DNA from 4 places in the Paenibacillus terreus genome. Region 3 is predicted to be linked to each of the others. Evidence: riboswitches for the same ligand, from Rfam matches in the RefSeq annotation. Region 3 holds a riboswitch; each other region holds the start of a gene.
What was found. A riboswitch is a leader RNA that binds a small molecule or an ion and turns the genes downstream of it on or off. The one in region 3 is predicted to bind thiamine pyrophosphate.
Positions count from the first base shown of each region.

Region 1 (5,270 bases), on a different contig from region 3:
CAAACCGGATAACCGGATAAGGCTGGTGCTGCGTTTCAGTCCTGACGGAGCCCACCTTGCCGAAGAATGGTTTGGTCACGAGACTTTGGAGGAGCATGTTGACGGGAGAACCATCGTAACATGCCACTTCCCGGAAAATGACTGGCTGTACAGGTTTATCCTCAGCTTTGGCGTAAATGTGGAAGTGCTAGAGCCACCGCACGTACGGGACGGCATTCGCGCTATGGTGCAGCAGATGCAGCATCATTACGGTGACGCCACCTGAACATGACAGTAGGCTGTCATGTTCGCCTCTATATACTGTAGGAGAATATACAGTCCCAAGGAGGCAAATGAAATGATAACTAATGAACAATGTCAAAGCTGCGGTATGCCTATTCACAGTGAAGAGCTGGCAGGTACCGCTGCAAACGGGAGCCTGGTCTATGAATACTGCAAATACTGCTATCAGAACGGGAGCTTTACCCAGCCTGACATTACGATGGAGGACATGATCCGGCTGAGCATCCCTTTTCTGCGGCAGGAAGGCTGGGAAGAGGAAGCTGCGAGAAGCATGCTGTCCAACTCACTCCCTTTATTAAAGCGCTGGGCCGCTCAAGAAGCGGAAGCACACTCTTCGTCAGTACAGCCTCTTAAATTTATTGAAAAAGAAGCCTTTATTCTGGTCGGGAAAGCGGTCCGTACAACCAACGCCGCAGAAATGTCCGGACAAGGCCTCATTCCTGGCCTGTGGACTTCCTTCTTTCAGGAAAGCACGGAGGTTAGGCCTGCGGGTCCCATTTACGGATGCTACACCGACTACGAAAATGGGGTATTCGGACAGTATACCTTTCTGCTGGGAAGCGCCGTGTCTCATGATGAAGAAATTCCGGATGGGCTGTCTTCAGTTACCCTCCCTGCCGCCAGATATGCTGTCTTCCGGACCGAATACGGACCGCTTTATCAGGTTGTAGCCGAAGCGTGGCAGCACATATGGCAGTGGTCTGCGTCTGTGCAGGGGCTGGAACGAACCTTTTCCGGTGACTTCGAGCTGTACAATGAATTCGCCAGAGAGGACGAGAGTGGACAAGTGGACATTTATATTGCAGTAAGAGAAAGCACCATTCGACAGCACTAAAAAACGTTGCATAAATCTGATAAATCCGATCCATCCAACGGGGCCTGCAGGCCCCGTTTTTTTATAGGCACTTTTGCATGCATTAAGCCGTTTTTACCACCATGATGATCTTGAACACAAGACCTTACTACTGTTTTCGGCAATTATGGTTTTAAACCCTGTAACCTTCGGGTAATATTGAACATCTAATAGATAACCAGCCCCAAACGTTCTCTGAATTAGGCTCAAATACCTGCATACCTACTGTACCTGAAGAGGAGGAAGCGAAAATGAACTATAATGTGACGATACATACACTGATGCCGTTTAACCCCCAATACCCGAGAACCGCGACACCCTCCAGTAAAAAAGAAGACAGCAACGAGAAAAAAATCAGCTTTCAGGATGTTTTAAAAGAGAAAATGATGCAAAAATAGGCGCCCCTTTAAAGGGCGCCCTTTGCTTTTACAGCAAAGCTTTCATCTTTTCATTATGATATTAGCTGCTCCGTCCTTCGCGATATTCCAGCGCTTTTTCTTCCAGCCCTGCGACAATGGCTTCCTCCTCGCTGAGTCCCTTCTCTGCTGCAAACGCCCGGATGTCCTGTGTAATACGCATGCTGCAAAATTTAGGACCGCACATGGAGCAGAAATGCGCATTCTTCGCCCCCTCGGCAGGCAGCGTCTCATCATGATACTCAAGCGCGCGCTCCGGATCCAGGGACAGATTGAACTGGTCGCGCCAACGGAATTCGAAGCGGGCTTTGGATAGGGCATCATCCCGCTGCTGCGCCCTTGGGTGGCCTTTGGCAAGGTCCGCGGCATGGGCGGCGATCTTGTAGGCAATCACCCCTTCACGCACATCGTCCTTGTTCGGCAGGCCAAGATGCTCCTTCGGTGTGACATAACAGAGCATGGAGGTGCCGAACCAGCCGATCATGGCAGCGCCGATGGCCGAGGTAATATGGTCGTATCCGGGAGCAATATCCGTCGTAAGCGGACCCAGCGTATAAAATGGCGCTTCTTTGCAGATTTCCATCTGCAGATCCACGTTCTCCTTGATTTTATGCATAGGCACGTGACCCGGCCCCTCGATCATCACCTGCACATCATGCTTCCAGGCAATCTGCGTCAGCTCGCCCAGCGTCGCCAGTTCAGCCATCTGAGCTTCATCGTTGGCATCGTAAATGCTGCCCGGACGCAGACCATCCCCGAGCGAAAAGGCAATATCATAGGTCTTCATGATTTCACAGATCTCTTCGAAGTGTGTATACAGAAAGTTCTCCTGGTGATGGGCCAGGCACCACGCTGCCATGATGGACCCGCCCCGCGATACGATGCCCGTCATCCGTTTGGCGGTCAGCGGAATATAACGGAGCAGCACGCCGGCATGAATCGTAAAATAATCCACTCCCTGCTCCGCCTGCTCAATCAACGTATCCCGGTACACTTCCCAGGTCAGCGCTTCGGCCTCCCCATTGACCTTCTCCAGCGCCTGATACAGCGGCACCGTTCCGATTGGCACAGGAGAGTTGCGGATGATCCACTCGCGAGTCGTATGGATGTTGCGGCCTGTTGACAGGTCCATCACCGTATCTGCTCCCCATCTTACAGCCCAGGTCATCTTCTCCACCTCCTCCTCTATGGAGGAGGTTACCGCCGAGTTGCCGATATTGGCGTTGATTTTAACATGAAAATGGCGGCCGATCAGCATTGGCTCACTCTCCGGGTGGTTGATGTTCGAGGGCAGTATGGCCCTTCCGCTGGCCAGCTCCTGGCGTACAAATTCCGGATCAACCCCCTCCCGGATCGCCGCAAATTCCATCTCCGGTGTTATCATTCCCCGGCGGGCATAATGCATCTGGGTGACATTGCCCCCCGGCTGCGCGCGCAGCGGCTGGCTGACAGCACCCGGAAACTCCTCCGCAGGGCGGGTCCCTGCCCGAAGTCCGTTATCCTCAGGCTTCACAGCCCTGCCTTCGTAACGCATGACATCCCCTCTCTCCTCAACCCACGCCCGGCGCAGCTTGGGCAGTCCCTTGCGGATATCCGCCTGATACGACGGGTCGGTCATGGGACCGCTGGTGTCGTATACACGCAGCGGGGCATTATGCTCAATCCCCTGCGGTGTATGGGTGTCATGCAGTGCTATCTCTCTTTCAGGCACGAGGATATCCGGTCTTGAACCCTGGATATAGACCTTAGTGCTGGCAGGAAAGGTCCCGATTACCGTATTTGTGCTGCCCTCCGCTGCTGTTTTCCGCTTGCTCTCTGTCATTTGCTTATTCCTCCCGAGTCGCCAAATTCCTCATCGGGATCATACCGGAGAAAAAATGATGCTGTCGGCCGGCTGCAAAATACGGACCAGCACGCTGCCTTGTCCTTGCGGGTAGCGGCGGTACGATGTACATTTTGCAGCAAATGAAAAAGCCGGTTCCCGAGGGAACCGGCTGTATACAAACAGGCTCCGTGCACAGCCCGGGTCATTCCCTGACTGCAGCACATACTGCCCATCCATTTGATTTCATTGGCCGGTTACTTCCCTACGCTGGTATGATCCAGATCAGGTGCAAAGGGTCCGGAACCTGGAACGGTTCCATCTCAGCCCGGTACTACGGGCCCCCCCAGTAACTTCGGCAGCTTCATGCCGCCGATCAAAACTATGCTGTTCACAGGCGGATGGCTCCGCCTTCCAATTCAGGTTAGCCTAAAAGGGACGGTTTGGCAACCCCTTAAGGAAGCAGCATGCCCATTTCCTTGCCTGCCTCCACGATAACAGGGGCAAATTCATGCAGGGTCTCGGGCGACAGCCTGCTCACCGGACCGGAGACGGAGAGAGCCGCTGTAATCTCCCCTCGATGATTCATAATCGGGGCGGATACGGCCGCGGCTCCGGGCTCGCGCTCTTCATAGCTTGTGGCATAACCCTTGGCCCGTATTTCCTCAAGCTGCTTCCAGTATGCTTCATCTCCGGCCAAAGTCTGCAGCTCGGGGCCCTTCTTCAGCTGCTCCAGCTCCTCCGGCGAAGCGAATGCCACCAGCACCTTGCTTGACGCGCCTACGGACAGAGGCATGCGGGCTCCGACGGTCGCCACACGGCGTATGGCCTGTGTACTCTGTACAGCCTGGATACGGATACGTTCATCTCCATCCCGTATATACAGGCTCACCGTTTCCCCCAAACGGTCGCGCAGCTTCTCCATCAATGGCAGCAGCAGCACCGCCGGGTCCTCATTGCGTGACATATGGGTCGACAGCTCCCAGATCCGAATGCCCAGCCGATATTTTTCCGTAGCTGTATTGCGGATGACAAAACCTCTTTCCTCCAGCGTCGTGAGCAGACGGTGAACCGTGCTTTTGTGCAGCCCGATTTTTGCCGCAATTTCCGTCAGCCCCAAATCGGTGGCTTCCGTAAAACACATCAAAATGTCCAGGGCCCGTTCGACAGCACGAACGGTCAGCTTCCGGTCCTCCATGGCGCCCCCCCTCTCTCCCTTGAATTTAGCGATATGTTCAACAGACCACTAATGGCTGCAGACAGTCAATTTTTCAGCCTATTCGTTTCACTTAATGAAACCGGGTTACATAAATTATATATAATATCAGGATACACTGTAAACTGTTTTAGCGGCAGCGCGGTATATATGAAAGAGGCAAATATTATCATTTGCTGTCGAATTGACTTTGGTGCTGCGGCCTTTTACGATTAAGTATGTGGTGCTGATACAGCACGCCCAAACGAACTTTATTAATGATCAAGGAGGCTCTCCGATGATTGCGACACCCCAGGGCGGCACATCCGTGCAGCCTGCTGTCAACGAGCCGCCCGCCCAGCTGTCACCCCGGTTAATCCGGTTCAAGCATATCATCATTGCGCTTGTATTGTCGGTTGTATTCTTTTTTATGTTTTGTTTTATCGCGCTGCATGCGTATATCGTCTGGTTTTTGTCCAATCCGACTGTAGCCCCCCTGTACTCCAATCCGCTGCTGGCCAAGGACATGGCATATGAGGAAGTGACCTTTCCCGCCAAGGACGGCAGCCGCATGATGCAGGGCTGGTATATCCCTGCGCCGAATTCCAATAAAACGATTGTCTTCAGCCACGGTTATGGCGCAAACCGCGAGGAAAGCTGGATTCCCATGTATGATCTGGCCCATTATGCGCACAGACAAGG
Region 1 covers NZ_JBHIRX010000009.1:207,202-212,471, reverse strand. Annotated here, with positions in the region: gene ACE5KN_RS17670 (helix-turn-helix transcriptional regulator) at 1-265, shown strand, start outside; gene ACE5KN_RS17665 (zinc ribbon domain-containing protein) at 338-1,117, shown strand; gene ACE5KN_RS17660 (hypothetical protein) at 1,387-1,533, shown strand; gene thiC (phosphomethylpyrimidine synthase ThiC) at 1,595-3,373, opposite strand; gene ACE5KN_RS17650 (hypothetical protein) at 3,413-3,613, opposite strand; TPP riboswitch at 3,619-3,731, opposite strand; gene ACE5KN_RS17645 (IclR family transcriptional regulator) at 3,828-4,571, opposite strand; gene ACE5KN_RS17640 (alpha/beta hydrolase) at 4,867-5,270, shown strand, end outside.
Region 1: it holds a riboswitch for thiamine pyrophosphate, as region 3 does, so the genes downstream of both, ACE5KN_RS17650 (hypothetical protein) here and ACE5KN_RS12450 (thiamine phosphate synthase) in region 3, are expected to answer to the same signal.

Region 2 (5,270 bases), on a different contig from region 3:
TGCTGTTTGCTTCATTCGCTTGCTAGGTGGCCCTGCCATACAGAGCGGTAAAAGCCGCTGCCGCCAGTCCGGGTTCTTCGGCCTGAGAAATCGCTGAAATGACGGATACTCCATCCGCTCCGGCGGCAAGAACAGGCGGTGCTTTCTCGGGCGTGATCCCGCCGATACCAACAAGCGGAATGGTGATGCCGTGGCTGCGCAGCTCCTGAATAAGGAGCGGCCCTTGCACGGGGCGGGCGTCGCTTTTGGACAGGGTCGGGTACATGGGACCGACGCCGAGATAATCCGCCCCGTCGGCAATGGCGCGCCCGGCTTCTTCCACCGAGTGTGCGGACACCCCGACAATGGCCTCATGCCCAAGCCTGCTGCGCAGGGAAGCTGCGGGCGCATCCTCTTGTCCGACGTGTATCCCGTCGGCACCGAGGACCGCTGCCATGTCCACATCATCATTGACGATGAAGGGTACGCCTGCTTCCCGGCACACAGCCTGCAGCTCCCGCGCCAGCTCGTAAGCCGCCTGCCCGGTCAGAGAGCCAGCTCCCTTTTCCCTGAATTGGAACATGGTGACGCCGCCCGCGATTGCTTCACGCAGAACTGTCACGGGATTTCTGCCAGCACAGTTGACACTGCCCATAATGAAATACACGGCAAGCTGTCGACGCAGCCAGCCCGGGTCGATGCGCACGTTATAGGAATCGTTCAATTCAGCACACCACCGTTCTGTGAGCGTCTTTGCCGGTAAGCAAAATGGTTCGTCGGTCCATGGCCTGAGCCGATGCCGAGGCTGTCCTCAATCGCTGCCTGAATGAAATCCTTGGCGACCCGAACAGCTTCAATCGCGGACAGCCCGCTTGCCAGACCGGCCGTAATCGCTGCGGAATAGGTGCAGCCGGTGCCGTGTGTCGCCTCTGTGCGTATCCGCAGACTTTCAAACACCGTAAATCCAGTGCCGTCATACAAAAGATCCCTGGCCAGTTCCCCGCCGGCATGCCCGCCCTTCATGATGACCATATCCGGCCCCATGTTGTGGATGCGCCGTGCCGCTTCCCTGATATCTTCGGCTTTGTACAGCTGCATACCGGTGAGCATTTCCGCCTCGGGCAGGTTCGGGGTAATGATTAGTGCGAGCGGAAACAGGTCACGGATCAGGGTCGTTACGGCGTCAGCCTTTAGCAAGGACGCCCCGCCCTTGGCGACCATAACGGGATCAATGACGAGATTGCCCCATCCGTAATGGGCGATTCGATCCGCAATCGCCTCAATGATATCCGCACTGAACAACATGCCGGTCTTTACGGCATCCGGCGTGAGATCTTTGCCGATCGAATCAAGCTGGCGGGCGACCGCTTCGGGCGTGAGCGGGAAGACTCCCTGCACACCCAGTGTATTCTGCGCAGTAGCTGCCGTGAGGGCGGACATGCCGTAAACGCCAAGCTCCTGGAAGGTTTTGAGATCCGCCTGAATGCCTGCGCCGCCGCCGCTGTCGGAACCGGCGATGGTTAGTGCTTTCGCTATCGTCATACCGCTCACCCTAAGCTTTCCGGCACCCGGGTGATGGAGGACAGCCGGCGCAGGCTTTCTTCATCCACCAGGGACAGCTGGTTCAGAAATTCGATCTGAAAGCTGCCCGGTCCCTGGCCTTCTGTGCGGGCTGCTGCAAGTTCCGCAGCAACGCCATAGAAGGATACGGCTTCAGCCGCCGCTTCCAGCTGCCGCTCGCCGGCCACAGCCAGGAATGCCGCTACGACCGAGCTGAGCAGACAGCCGGCTCCGGTCACCTTGGTGAGGAGCGCATGTCCATTGGCAATGAGAAAGGTCGTGGATCCGTCGGTGACGATGTCTTCCTTTCCGGTGGCAATGACGATACAATCCAGCTTGCGGGCGGCTTTACGGGCGAGCTGCAGCGCATCTCCCGAACCTTGACCGGCGTCCACGCCTTTAACCTCCCAATGATCGCCGGCGACATTGGCGACTTCAGCGGCATTGCCGCGCAGCGCGGTAATATTTATATCGGAGACCAGCTGATGGGTGGTTGCGGTACGGAAGGGCGTCGCTCCCGCCCCGACAGGGTCCAGGACGACAGGAATACCTTGTGCATTGGCAGCTTGCCCGGCAAGGGTCATCGCCTTGATGGAATGGGGGTTCAACGTGCCGATGTTCAGCGAGACGGCACCTGCCATCGCGGCGATATCGGCCACCTCCTCGTGCGAATCCGCCATAAACGGCGAAGCTCCCAATGCCAGCAGCCCATTGGCAGTAAAATTCGTGACCACGATATTAGTGATGTTGTGAATAAGCGGATTTTGTTCCCTTACTTTAGTCAGGAATTGCATATCTTATTCCTCCCTCAATAAATTAATGCTGTCTACGTTTTTCTGGCGGGCATCCGGTGTTGCTGCAAAGTGACGTAACCTTCCTCGGTTTGCGCGCGTGGAGGATGATTTCTCCGCGGTCGGGCTTCTTTTACACGCAAAAGACCCGTCCATTTCCGGAGAAAAGGACGGGTCCACAAAAAATAATTAATACGGGCCAATTAATGCCGCTGGACGTTTCGTCTCACTTTCCTCCGCTGGTATGATCCAGATCAGGTGCAAAGGGTCCGAAGCGTACAGCTTCGTCTCAGCCTGGAAGGCTCCCCTAGTGATTGAACAAGTCTCTATTCGATTCATGACTGCATATACTATATACATGTTGAGCGCAGATTGTAAAGGTTCAAAAATAAGCGGAACATTTTTTTCAGCAGGGGGTATAGAAACGGAAAAGCAGGAAATAAATAAGATAGGCAAGTGTCCCCTAAAACTTGATAATGACCAGACACGATGGCGATACAGGGAAAAAGCAGCGTTACGTAAGCATCTCCGCTTAAGCGAATACATAGGAGAAAATGTTATTTTTCGCTAGCTGGTAATTGTATTCTAAGTGTGCTATAATGAAATTACTGGAATACGACGGACCTGCATTCGCATATTGTAGAGGGTTATTGTCTTGGGTTAAGGGTAACCTTGTACAATATGTGAATTTTTATTTTTGCACAAAAATAAAGGTCATATAAATATTTATTTGGAGGTATTTCCACATGCAAACAGGAACAGTTAAGTGGTTTAACGCAGAGAAAGGCTTTGGTTTTATTGAGGTTGAAGGCGGTAACGATGTATTCGTACACTTCAGCGCAATCCAAGGCGACGGTTTCAAAACATTGGACGAAGGCCAACGTGTCGAGTTCAATGTTGTTGAAGGAAACCGCGGACCACAAGCTGAGAACGTTGTAAAACTGTAATTCTGCCCTGCTGCCCCGAACTCTTGTTTGGGGCTTTTCTTTTCTGGCGGAGGGACAGATATCTTTAAATCGCTTTATAACAATTCATGGGAAAAGAGGGGACTTTCATGTACAATTCGCGCAAAAAACCAATGGAAGAGACTCCAGAGGAGATCACTGTAATTTGGTCTTGCACCAGTGATACGTGTAAGGGCTGGATGAGAGATAATTTTGCATTCTCTGCTCAGCCAACCTGTTCTCTATGCGGTTCCGTGATGGAGAAAAGCGAGAAAAAGCTAGTCGTGCTTGTCAATACCGCCTTCCCGCCAGCCAAGAATAGTTAAGATTACAGCCATTATCCGTTTTAATCAGGGGCACCGACCAAAGGTCGGTGCCTTTTCATGTCTGCCGAATGGACTAAGAGGACTGAGGATACTGCAAAATATGCAGGAGCGTACGGTTGAACAGCTCCAGCTCATCGTAAAACACCGCATGACCGCTGTGAGCGAAGCGGATCAGGCGTGACCCGCGAATGCCCTGCTGCATTTGGAGGGCCAACGGATACAGGGCGATTTGGTCAAGCGCGCCATGCAAAATCCAGGTTGGCGCCTGAATTTGTGCAAGGTCAGGACGCAGGTCTTCATCCCTGAAGGTGCGGGCAGCCATGGCGGTGCCATGCAGTGAAGCCTGCAATCCGAGGTTTTGCGTCCATTCCCTGAAGTAGGGGCTGATCTGGCTCGCGAAGAATTTCTCCCCGAAGTCGTGAAGCATCTGCGGTCTGTCGCGGTAGGTCTGCTCAATGAGCTGAGTCACCTCCGAAGCCGGCAGCCCGTAAGGAAAGTCGGCTCTTCGGGTCAGGGAAGGAGCGGCGGCATCCAGCAGGATAAGCTGGGATACGCCATATCCCTGGTGTCGGCTCATGTACCTGATCGCAATGGCTCCTCCTATGGAGAACCCGACCAGCCGGATGCTGCGCAGGCCGAGCACGCGGATGATGGCAAAGACATCATCAGCCAGACGGTCGTAATGGTAGCCGTGCCAAGGGTGATCCGACTGCCCGAACCCCCGCATATCCGGCATAATACAGCGAAACCCGTAATTCGGCAGCAGGGAGCTCTGATATTCATACATACGGTGGTTCAGCGGCCAGCCATGCAGCATCAGCACAGGCTGCCCCGCCCCTATATCCTCAACAAATACCTTGACGTTCGGCTCTACAGCGATATAATACCCCATGCAATTCAGCCCTTCCGCTATAAAAAGTCACTTTCCCTATGATACATATGTCGAAGAAAGGCTCCGCAGACAGTAAAAAAACTGTGCGCCCGAGTTTCCTCAGACGGACAGTTTTTTTTACACCTCTGCTCCCGGATGTTTGGCGCTCAGGCGCAGCTGGTATATTTGAGCCATGATTTCCTCTTCCGCACGTTGGTTCCATTCACGCACCATTCGGGGCATCAGGAACAGGTCGACGATGACCCACACCGTCAGCGTCCCGCCGAACAACACCAGCAGAATCCCTGACAGCATCATGAACGCCCCGCCTTCTACTTCCGCTGCAACAGCGAACACTACATAAAAGATAAATGCCAGAATAAACAGGACAAGCTGAACAACAGCTGTGGCAACTCTTTTCAGATAAAAGCGGTGTACGCCCAAATGCCCTCCGATCAGCATGAGATAGGCGAGTGCAAGGGACTTTTCCGTATCCCGCATGGCCGAATTTAAAATCAGCATCTCATTGACGGTTAACTGGTGTTTGGTCAGCTTCATTTAGAACACCACATGGTTATCATGGTTGTTATAGTTATTATAATTATCAAAGCCTCTTCTGGCCGTAATTTCGTGGATCAGCCGGTCTTCCACTCTTTCGTTGTGCTCTTTAACCCATGTATGGATAAGGAACGCATCCACAATCCACCAGATCGAGGTAATAATCAGTCCGACCATGGTGATTGAAAGGATCAGTTGCGCGACGGCGCTGCCGGTTCTTTTCATGTAAAACCGATGAGCT
Region 2 covers NZ_JBHIRX010000017.1:56,042-61,311, reverse strand. Annotated here, with positions in the region: gene thiE (thiamine phosphate synthase) at 23-634, opposite strand; gene thiD (bifunctional hydroxymethylpyrimidine kinase/phosphomethylpyrimidine kinase) at 700-1,521, opposite strand; gene thiM (hydroxyethylthiazole kinase) at 1,527-2,333, opposite strand; TPP riboswitch at 2,545-2,649, opposite strand; gene ACE5KN_RS24195 (cold-shock protein) at 3,077-3,277, shown strand; gene ACE5KN_RS24190 (cold-shock protein) at 3,385-3,600, shown strand; gene ACE5KN_RS24185 (alpha/beta fold hydrolase) at 3,674-4,492, opposite strand; gene ACE5KN_RS24180 (TM2 domain-containing protein) at 4,610-5,029, opposite strand; gene ACE5KN_RS24175 (TM2 domain-containing protein) at 5,030-5,270, opposite strand, start outside.
Region 2: it holds a riboswitch for thiamine pyrophosphate, as region 3 does, so the genes downstream of both, thiM (hydroxyethylthiazole kinase) here and ACE5KN_RS12450 (thiamine phosphate synthase) in region 3, are expected to answer to the same signal.

Region 3 (5,270 bases):
TTTAGAGCACACTATAATTAATCCAAATTGTGTAAATCATATTGGTTGATAAGCAGGGAAAGCATCCTGTAAAGAGATCTCTTATGTTGAGATCATTTACGGGGATGGCTTTCCTTTTTTGCTTTCCAAGGAGGGAAGGGCAGTGATGAAGCAAAATCGAGAGCGTGAACCAGGTTATGTATTGGGCGGGAGATACCGCATATGCCGGCTGATCGGCAGAGGGGGCATGAGCCGGGTATATATGGCTGAGGACCTGAAGCTGACGGGAAAAATATGGGCTGTCAAGGAAACGGCGGCCGACAGGGAACTGATGGGGGCGTGGAGAGCGGAAGCGGAGATGCTGAGCGCACTCAATCATCCGCGGCTGCCGCGAATCGTTGATTTTTTCGATTACAGCGGCGAAGGCAATGTGTATGTTGTCATGGATTACATCGGAGGCATGACGCTTGAGGCTTATATGCGGAATAACGGCGGCATCGTGGAAGGTGAAAGAGTCATATCATTTGCCCTGCAGCTGCTCGATGTGCTCGATTATCTGCACAGCCATAAGCCGTCCATCATCTATCGTGATCTGAAGCCGTCCAACATTATGATCACCCCGGAGCTTGAGCTGAAGCTGATCGACTTTGGCACGGCGAGGAATTACAGGACCGGCAGCAGCCAGGACACCGTGAAGCTGGGAACGGTCGGGTTTGCAGCCCCTGAACAGTATGGAGGAGGGCAATCCGATGCGCGTTCCGATCTTTATGGTCTTGGTGCGCTGATGCTGTATTTAGGTACAGGCGGACGACATAGCGAGTGGGCGCCTGGCGTGGAGGAGGCCATACGCTCAAGGCAGCCGCGTGATTTGGAAAGGGTGATCCGCAAGCTGCTAAAGAGCGATCCAGGGGAAAGATACCAGACCGCCAAGGAGGTTATGCATGAGCTAAGGCCATTAACCGTGCCCCCCGCTGATCAGCCTGTATCGGCAGCGGAGGCAAAGTATTCCGGAACACGGGTGATAGCGCTGCTGGGTGTATCGCCTGGCTGCGGGGTAACGCATACGGCCATAGCCATCAGCCACTATCTTGCACGGCAGGGCGGCAGGGTGGCTGTAGCCGAGCTGAACGGCCGCTCACAGTCCTTTTCCAGAATACAGGCACTGCTGGAGGGAGAGGAGCGTGCGCGGGCGGAGGGAGCAAAACGATTTTCTTTTGAAGGGGTGCAGTACTGCCGTCAAACCTCGCCGGAAGATATCATCCCCATGTTGAGCGGAGGCTTTGATTTTATAGTGTTTGACCTGGGCAGCGGAGTGGATCATGACGGGCTTGAGGAATTTTTGCGGGCTGATTATCCGCTGGTGGTCGGGTCCGGAGCGGAGTGGAGGCTGCCGGATACGGTGACGTTTGCAAAAGCTCTGGCCAGGTACCCGCAGCAGATGTGGGGCTTCTGTCTCCCTTTGGCGACAAGCGAGGCGGCCCGCCGCCTCGGAAAGGAGCTTGGTACAGGCAAGGTCTATGCGCTCCCTCTTCATCTGGATCCTTTTGAGCCGTGGGAGGAAATGGACATCGCTTTGCAAGCCTTGTTCAAGGATGTGATTCCTGAGCCGAAGCGGAGAAAGCCGTTGTTTGCTTCTTTCAGAAGATGGTGAGACCACGCGGTGTGTATCTGGCGATGCATTTTTGTTTTGCAGGTTCCGGTAGAGCTCCTTCTTATGCTACAATAAGGCTTTGAAAGCCAACCTGAAGTCATATTGAAGTTTATTGATCGTGTTTATAAGTAAGAGCTAAAGGAGTCTGCTAACGGAAATGAGTTTATTAACTGTAGAAGACGTTTCCCATAATTTTGGGGACAGGACATTATTCAAAAATGTATCGTTCCGCCTGCTGCCGGGAGAGCGTGTCGGTCTGGTGGGAGCCAACGGTGTCGGCAAATCGACGCTGATGAATATTTTGACAGGACAGCAGCTGCGTGACAACGGCAAAGTCGAATGGACGCCGAAGGTTCGTTACGGTTATCTGGACCAGCATACAAAGCTGACGCCGGGTAAGACGGTGCGCGATGTGCTCAAGGATGCGTTTCTGCCGCTGCTTGAGCTTGAGAAAGAGCTGAATGCCATTACAGATAAAATGGCCGAAGCCTCGCCGGAGGAGCTTGAAGTGCTGCTGGAGCAGATGGGAGAAATTCAGGAGCAGCTGGAGATCGGCGATTTTTATCTGATCGATGTGAAAGTGGAGGAAATGGCCAACGGCCTTGGGCTTGGCGCCATCGGACTGGACCGCGATGTAGCGACATTAAGCGGGGGACAGCGCACGAAGGTGCTGCTGGCCAAGCTGCTGCTGGAGAAGCCGAATGTGCTGCTGCTGGACGAGCCGACGAACTACCTGGACGTTGAGCATATCGAATGGCTTACGCGTTATTTGAAGGATTACCCTTATGCCTTTATGCTGATTTCCCACGATACTGAGTTTATGAATCAGGTCGTCAACGTCATTTATCATCTGGAGTTTGGCAAGCTGAACCGCTATACGGCCAACTATGAGAAGTTCCTTGAAATGGCTGACATCCAGAAGACGCAGCATATCGAGGCTTATGAAAAACAGCAGGAGTATATCAAAAAGCAGGAGGACTTCATCCAGCGCAACAAGGCGCGTGCCTCCACATCCGGCCGGGCCAAGAGCCGTGAGAAGCAGCTTGATAAGATTGATCGGATAGACAAGCCGGAAGAAGCGGCAAAGCCGACGTTCCAGTTCAAGGAAGCGCGGGCCAGCGGCAAAACGGTCTTTGAAGGCATTGACTTTGAGATTGGCTACAGCCACCCGCTGCTGCCGAAAATGTCCATAACCATTGAACGGGGCGAGAAGATCGCCATCGTCGGTTATAACGGTGTCGGCAAATCGACGCTGCTCAAAACGATTCTTGGCAAAATCCCTCCGCTGAGCGGCAAAACCTATACTGGAGATTTTCTGTATCCAGCCTATTTCGAGCAGGAGGTTCGCCCTGAGCGGATTACACCGCTTGACGATGTGTGGAATGAGTACCCGCATCTGAATCAGCATGAGGTCCGTGCCCATCTTGCCCGCTGCGGACTGAAAAATGATCACATTACCCGTCCGCTGTCCGCCCTTAGCGGGGGAGAGCAGGCCAAGGTACGTCTCTGCAAGCTGCTGATGCGTGAAAGCAACTGGGTGCTGTTTGACGAACCGACGAACCATCTGGATGTGGTGGCAAAGGATGAGCTGAAACGTGCGCTGAAGGAATATAAAGGCACCGTGCTGCTCGTATCCCACGAGCCCGATTTTTACAAGGATTGGGTAACGAGAGTATGGAATGTGGAAGAGTGGTCGGCGAAAGCCTGATGTGCAGAAAAGTGCAGCTTTGGACTTTTCTGAATGAAATATGATGCACGTCTAGGCAAGTGAACGGGATTGTGCTACCATGAAATGGGATTACAAAAGCATATAAAGTCATACAGGCGATTAATCAGACCTGTATCACACTGGGGGAGCCGCGGCCGGCGGCTGAGACGGAAGAAATGCATTCCGGACCCTTTGCACCTGATCTGGATCATACCAGCGTAGGGAAGTGGACATTAGCCGAATACAGAGTATATGCGTCCCGCTTATGAGCGGGGTGCTGTTCCTTGTAATCGGTGAACATTCAAGTTCAGCCGCTTCCTGACCGGGAAGCGGCTTTTTGGCGTTCCCGAATCACTGTCATGGAGGCAACAAGCTAATGGAACTTCACCTTATTACGGACGGCTGCCAAAGCGCTGAACAAACGGCAGACATTATGCGGCTGATTGAACCGGAAATCGATCTGCTTCATATTCGGGAGAAGCAGCTGAGCGCTGCGGAACTGTATGCATTTATGTCCACGGTGTCGGAGGGCGTCTGCTGCCCGCCGTCCAAGCTCGCGGTTAACGACCGTGTGGATGCGGCGCTGCTGTTTGGTGCCGGGGCGGTACAGCTCACTTCTCACAGCCTGCCGCTGCCGCTTGTAAAGCGGATGTTTCCGGAGCTGCGCTGCGGGGCATCCGTCCATTCGCTGCCGGAAGCGCTGGCTGCAGAGCAGGCGGGGGCCGATTATGTGCTATTCGGCCATATATACGATTCCCCTTCCAAGCCCGGGCTGCCGCCGCGGGGATTGAGCAGCCTGGAAGAGCTCTGTTGTGCCGTCTCCATACCGGTTATCGCGCTTGGCGGCATTCAGCCTCAGCATGTGCCGGATATCAAGCGGGCAGGTGCCTCCGGAATTGCCGTGATGTCAGGTATCTGGAAGGCGGAAAATCCGGCAGAGGTGGCAAAGGAATATAGAAGTTTGCTCATGACTTGAAGCAGGGTGTAACAGATCAGATGAATCCCGATAAATACAGGAAAATGGGAGGAGATCGGTATGTGCTATTCGGCAGACTGTACTGTGATCGGTGCGGGAGTGATCGGCAGCTCCATCGCCTATCAGCTGGCGAAGCGGGGCTTCAAAACGATGCTGATCGAAAAATCGGTTCCGGGTCAAGGGGCCACACGGGCGGCGGCGGGAATGCTGGCCGCGGAGTGCGAGGTTTTTGCCCATCCGCAGCTGGCCGCATTGGCACTGCGCAGCCGCGATCAGTTCGAGAAACTGGTGCGGGAGCTTGAAGAGCTGACAGGACTGGCAACAGGTTATACCACCACAGGCTTCGTGATTCCTGCCCGGACTCAGGAGGATGCGGCACGCTTGTCGGCTATGGCTGGAAGCAAGGATGGATCTGCTGCGGAATGGTGGGATGCCGCAGAGATTTCCAGAAGGATTCCCGGCTTGTCAGGGCAGGCACTCGGGGGCTTGTTCCGCGAGCGGGAAACCCAACTGCTTCCGCAGCGGCTTGCACAGGCTTTGGTGACAGGTGCGGAAAAGTATAGTGCCGAACTGCTGACGGACACAGCAGCGGAAGACATTTTGATCATGGACGGAAAGGTACGCGGTGTAAGAACGAGCAGGGGGGACATCGCATGTCCGAATGTTGTGATCGCAGGGGGACATGATGCATCAAAGCTGCTTGATAATTACGGCATAAGCCCGGGTATGTATCCTGTCAAGGGAGAGGTTGTAGCCGTTGCCATGCCTGCGCGTCCGCTAAAGTATACCCTTTATGCGGAGGATGTTTATCTTGTGCCAAAGCCGGACGGGGAGCTGTGGATTGGTGCCACGAGCAGGCCGCACGAATGGGGAACAGATGTATCCGCAGGCGGGCTGATGCAGCTGCTGTCTCGCGCCGCGGCCTGGCTGCCGGACATCGAGGAGTCGTCTTTTCT
Region 3 covers NZ_JBHIRX010000005.1:278,403-283,672, forward strand. Annotated here, with positions in the region: gene ACE5KN_RS12440 (protein kinase domain-containing protein) at 146-1,630, shown strand; gene ACE5KN_RS12445 (ABC-F family ATP-binding cassette domain-containing protein) at 1,788-3,338, shown strand; TPP riboswitch at 3,471-3,580, shown strand; gene ACE5KN_RS12450 (thiamine phosphate synthase) at 3,715-4,314, shown strand; gene thiO (glycine oxidase ThiO) at 4,375-5,270, shown strand, end outside.

Region 4 (5,270 bases), on a different contig from region 3:
GTGTCAGCAGTCCGCCGATCAGGTGAAACAGCGTGCTTTTGCCGCTGCCGGAAGGACCAAGCAGCGAGACGAACTCTCCGCGTTCCACGGTCAGGGAAATATTCTTCAGCACGGGGAGCTGATTTTTCCGCTGCCGGAAAGCGATGCTCACCCGATTTACATTCAGAGCTGCTTTTTCTCCGCCACCCATGCCGTTACTTTCTTTTCCATCCAGTTGGGGCTCTGCGGACAGACCATTCAAGATCATTTTCTCATACTCCTTCCTTCGCAGGCGGATTCCGTATGCCAAGCCGGTTTATTTCCTATTTTTGCTCAGGCCGCCATCTGATCAGCAGCCTTTCCATCAGCGCAATGATCAGGAACATGATCAGGCTGAGCGCAACAATAATGGCAATGGCGGCAAATACACGGTCCGTGCGATAGGCTGATTTTTGCAGCAGCATGTAATAGCCGATTCCTTCGCTCGCCCCGAGCCATTCGGCTACGATAGACCCCATCACGCTGTAGGTGGCCGCTATTTTCATGCCTGAAAACAGGGGAGGCAGCGCATGCGGCAACTCAAGCTTGCTGAAGATACGCATCCGGCTTGCGCCCGACATTTGCATATAGTTCATCATCAGCCGGTCCGTCTGCGTGAGCCCGTCCAGGGCCGCAACAACCACAGGAAAGAAGCAGACCAGCGTAATAACCATCAGCTTGGGCAGCAGACCGAAGCCGAACCAGATCATCAAGAGCGGTCCCAGTGCAATGGTGGGAATGTTCTGGCTCAGAATCAGCAGCGGGTACAAAGCCCGCTTCAGAAAAGGGACCAGGTGCAGCAGCACGGCCAGCAGCAGCCCGACGGCGGTGCCGATGGCAAAACCGCTCAGCGTAAGTTTGACGGTAGCCCAGGTATGCTGCGCCAGCAGGTCGGATTGCGCAGCTGCTTCGGAGGCAATGTCCGCCGGACTCGGCAGCATCCAGGGTTCAATATGCAGGAAGACCGCCGCCGCCTGCCATACCAACAAAAAGAAGAGGACCGCCACAACGGGCGGCCACACGCTTCTGAACACGGAATAGAGGCTCTCTTTCCGGCTCATGGACGGTACTTCTCGGTCAGCTTGTCCATGCTGATTCCACTTGGGTTGTGGGCAATTTTAATCTGGGAAATCACACTTGGAATTCCCGCTTCAGTGAGCGCTGTGTGCATCTCCTTCACGACGTTCAGCAGTTCGTCCAGCTCGCCCTCCATGGTCGTCTCCAGCGGATTGACCTGATGTTTGACGCCTGAGCGCTGGATCACCTCGATCGCTTTGTCGACGTAAGGAATGGTGTCCTCTCCGCCGGGGGTTTTGGGAATCACCTGAATACTCAACAATGTGCTAGCCATGGAAAACCGTCTCCTTTCCGGGTCAAATCAGGATTTGCCGTCTTCCGGCAGGAAATCATTGGTGAAGGCTTTATCAGCCTCCAGTGGCTTGTCAAGCAGCTTGCGTTCATACATCCAATCGGCATAGTTCTTCCAAACCTCCGCCTTCTGGATGCCCCACTGCGGAGCATCGTCCTGGTAGCGCGGGCTCAGCCATTTCTGGCTTGCCAGTACAAGCTCTTTATCCAGCTCGGGCACGGCTTTCGATAGAACTTCCGCCGCCTTTTCCGGCTGGTCAATGGCATATTGATAGCCTTTGGCCGTGGCACTCATGAACGCTTTTACAAGCTCGGGGTCATTTTTAATGGTATCTTCATTTGTAACGATGACCGGTGTGTAATAGTCCAGACTCTTGGAGTAGTCCTTGACATATAGCATATCAAGCTGCTCACCGCGCAGCTCGGCTTCAATTCCTGTCCATGCATAGAAAATCCAGGCGAAATCGATATCACGCTTGACTGCAGTGAAGTAATCCGCATTACCCATGTTGATGTTTTGGACCTTGCTGACATCGCCACCATCCAGCTCCATAATGGATTTCATGACAGCCTCCTCAACCGGGGAGCCCCAGCCGCCGTATTTCTTGCCTTCAAAATCCTTCGGGGACTTGATGCCGCGATCCACTGGCGCGGCAAAGCCGGACGTATTATGCTGAATCACGGCCGCAATGGAGACGAGCGGAACGCCCTGTGTGCGAGCCTGGGTCACGCTTTCCTGATAGCTGATGCCGAACGGAACCGCATTGGAGGCGACCATCTGATCCGCGCCGCCTTCTCCGGGCTGTACAATCTCCACATTCAGACCGGCTTGTTCATAGTATCCCTGGTCTTTGGCCACATACAAGCCGGTATGGTTGGTGTTGGGGGTCCAGTCCAGCACCACCTTTACGTCTTTCAGCTTTCCGGTTGCCGAACCGCCGCCGCCGGAAGGTCCGGAAGCATTCGTATTCTGTGGAGCGGACGATTGCCCTCCGCAGGCTGTCAGAATCAGGAGCAGGGAACATACCGCGCCAAGGCCCCATTTTTGCAAAGAAAACATTTTTTCTTCTCCCCTCTTTATTACCCGTGCTCTTCCTGCAATGCTTGTCATCTGCCGTGATCCTGCAAAAAAAGCGCCCCGTTGTCCGGGGCGCCTGTAATCTACCAAAGGAAAGGATGACGATGCCAAAAAGGCATGTCACTCTATTGCGATTCCTACGCTGGCATTACCCAGATCAGGTTGTAAGGGTCAGTGTCTGGGGACACAATCTCAGCCGGCCGATTCCAGCACCCCTGGCATGTTGTATGAAGGAGCATCAAGACGGCAAGCCGCTGCCTGGATGCGTCCGCATTGTTGAAGATTTTGCGGGTTCAGTAATGATGAACTAACGTTGATTATATGCCTTCCCGCCCGGAGTGTCCAGAGGGGGGAGTGGGCGATTTAACGGACCCGGGGTGGGCACCGCCTTCCTTTGGGTTACAATATGTTACATTAACTTACACAGAGCCGTGGTTTGGGATAAAAACTCTATTCATTTTCTCATGCTTCGATTAGAATGAGAATCAATCAGGTGATTTTTTTATGATAAGATTTACAAGAGGTGTGCATAGATTTTACATACACAAATTACAATCATTGCTTGTGGGTCTTGCCTTCTGCCTATGCAGGGATAAATCGCCTGATTATTTTTTAGATTATAGAATTTTTAAGTTTTCAGCGGAGCTGAACAATTCTATAATCGCAAGAAAAATTTCCGCTTATCGCGGTCTGGCTTCTGTGAAAGTACATCGATGGGCATTTATCTTACATTAGGAGGGGTTAATCTTGAAATTTCGGAAAAAAGGGTTGAAGAGCCTGGCAGCGACAATTGTAGCGTTCAACGTGCTTGCACTGCCGGCCGTGCCGACCTGGGCTGCTGAAGGCAGCGCTGAGGTAAAGCTGCGTATTATGCAAACGACCGACCTGCATGTGAACCTGCTGAACTATGACTACTATACGGACAAGCCGACAGACGAATATGGGCTTGCCAAGACAGCCACACTCATCAAGCAGGCGAGGGGGGAAGCCAAGAACAGCATGCTGTTTGACAGCGGCGACCTGATTCAGGGCAATCCGCTCGGAGACTATGTGGCGAAAATCGACCCGCTTAAGGACGGAGAGACCCACCCTGTATACAAAGCCATGAATCTGCTGGACTATGATGCCGCCACGCTGGGCAATCATGAATTCAATTACGGACTCGATTATCTTCAGAAAGCGCTTAAGGGTGCCGATTTCCCTTACATCAATGCCAATGTATATGTTGATGACGGGGACAAAGATGAAAGCAATGATAAAAACTATTTTACGCCATACCGGATTATCGATAAAAAAGTCGTTGACGAGGACGGGACGGAGCACACGCTTAAAGTCGGGGTGATCGGTCTGCTGCCTCCGCAGATCAATCAATGGGACGAGGCCAATCTGAAAGGAAAGGTTATTGCCAAAGATATTGTGGAGACGGCGAAGAAATTTGTTCCGCAAATGAAGGCGGACGGGGCGGACATCGTGATTGCGCTCGTGCACAGCGGATATGAGGACACCCCCGAGACTCCGAACATGGAGAATGCGGTTAAATATTTGAGCCAGGTGGACGGCATTGATTCCATCCTGTTTGGCCATGCTCATAAGGTGTTTCCAAGTGCAGCCTTTGAAGGCATGTCAGGTGTTGATGTGGGAGCCGGAACGATTAACGGAATGCCGGCTGTTGAATCCGGTTACTGGGGGGACAACCTGGGTGTTGTCGATCTGGATCTGGAATTGAAGGATGGCAAATGGACTGTCGCGGACTCGCAATCCGTTGCCCGCCCGATCTATGACAAGACCAGCAAAGCATCCCTGGCTGAGCCGGACCCTGATGTAGTGAAAGCCGTTTATGAAGAGCATACCAAAACGCTGGAGTATGTGCGCGGACCGGTTGGTAAGACAACTGCACCGATCAACAGCTATTTTGCCCTTGTTGAGGACGACCCTTCCGTTCAGATCGTAACCAATGCGCAGAAATGGTATGTGGAGCAGAAGCTTGCCGGAACCGAGTATGCAGGACTGCCGGTGCTGTCGGCGGGGGCGCCTTTCAAAGCAGGCGGACGTTCGGGAGCTTCCTATTATACGAACATTCCTGCAGGAACAATCGCCATCAAGAACGTGGCTGATCTCTACGTTTATCCGAACACGGTATATGCCGTGAAGCTTACAGGAGCCGAGGTAAAAGAGTGGCTGGAATGGTCGGCAGGGCAGTTCAATCAAATCCATCCGGGACAAAGCGGCGAGCAGCAGCTGATTAATAACGATTTCCCGACCTATAACTTTGATGTCATTGACGGGTTAACCTATCAGATTGATGTGACCGGGCCGGCGAAGTATGATGGCAAAGGAGATGTGGTGAATCCTGCCGCCAACCGGATCAAAAATCTGAGCTATGATGGCAAGCCGATCGATCCCGAGCAGGAGTTCATCGTTGCCACGAACAACTATCGGGCATCTTCCTCCAAGCTTGCCAACCCGGACGGGCAGCGGATCGTCCTGGCTTCACCGGATGAGAGCCGTCAGGTCATTATTGATTACATCAGTGAAAATGGCAGCATTAACCCGTCGGCTGATGGCAACTGGTCTATCGCGCCTTTTGGCGATGCTGATGTAACCTTCGTTTCTTCACCGGATGCCAAGTCCCTGGCTTCCGACACCTCAAGCATCACTTATGAAGGGGCAGGAGAGAATGGTTTTGCCAAATACAAGCTGTTGTCGGCCACAGCTTCCGGAGAATCGGAAGAAACAGAACCGGAAGACACGCCCGCCGCTCCGGTGACACCGACAGCACCGCCGGCTTCCACGCCAGCTGCTCCAG
Region 4 covers NZ_JBHIRX010000019.1:85,160-90,429, reverse strand. Annotated here, with positions in the region: gene ACE5KN_RS25675 (ABC transporter ATP-binding protein) at 1-190, opposite strand, end outside; gene ACE5KN_RS25670 (ABC transporter permease) at 303-1,079, opposite strand; gene ACE5KN_RS25665 (MTH1187 family thiamine-binding protein) at 1,076-1,369, opposite strand; gene ACE5KN_RS25660 (ABC transporter substrate-binding protein) at 1,397-2,446, opposite strand; TPP riboswitch at 2,581-2,691, opposite strand; gene ACE5KN_RS25655 (bifunctional 2',3'-cyclic-nucleotide 2'-phosphodiesterase/3'-nucleotidase) at 3,212-5,270, shown strand, end outside.
Region 4: it holds a riboswitch for thiamine pyrophosphate, as region 3 does, so the genes downstream of both, ACE5KN_RS25660 (ABC transporter substrate-binding protein) here and ACE5KN_RS12450 (thiamine phosphate synthase) in region 3, are expected to answer to the same signal.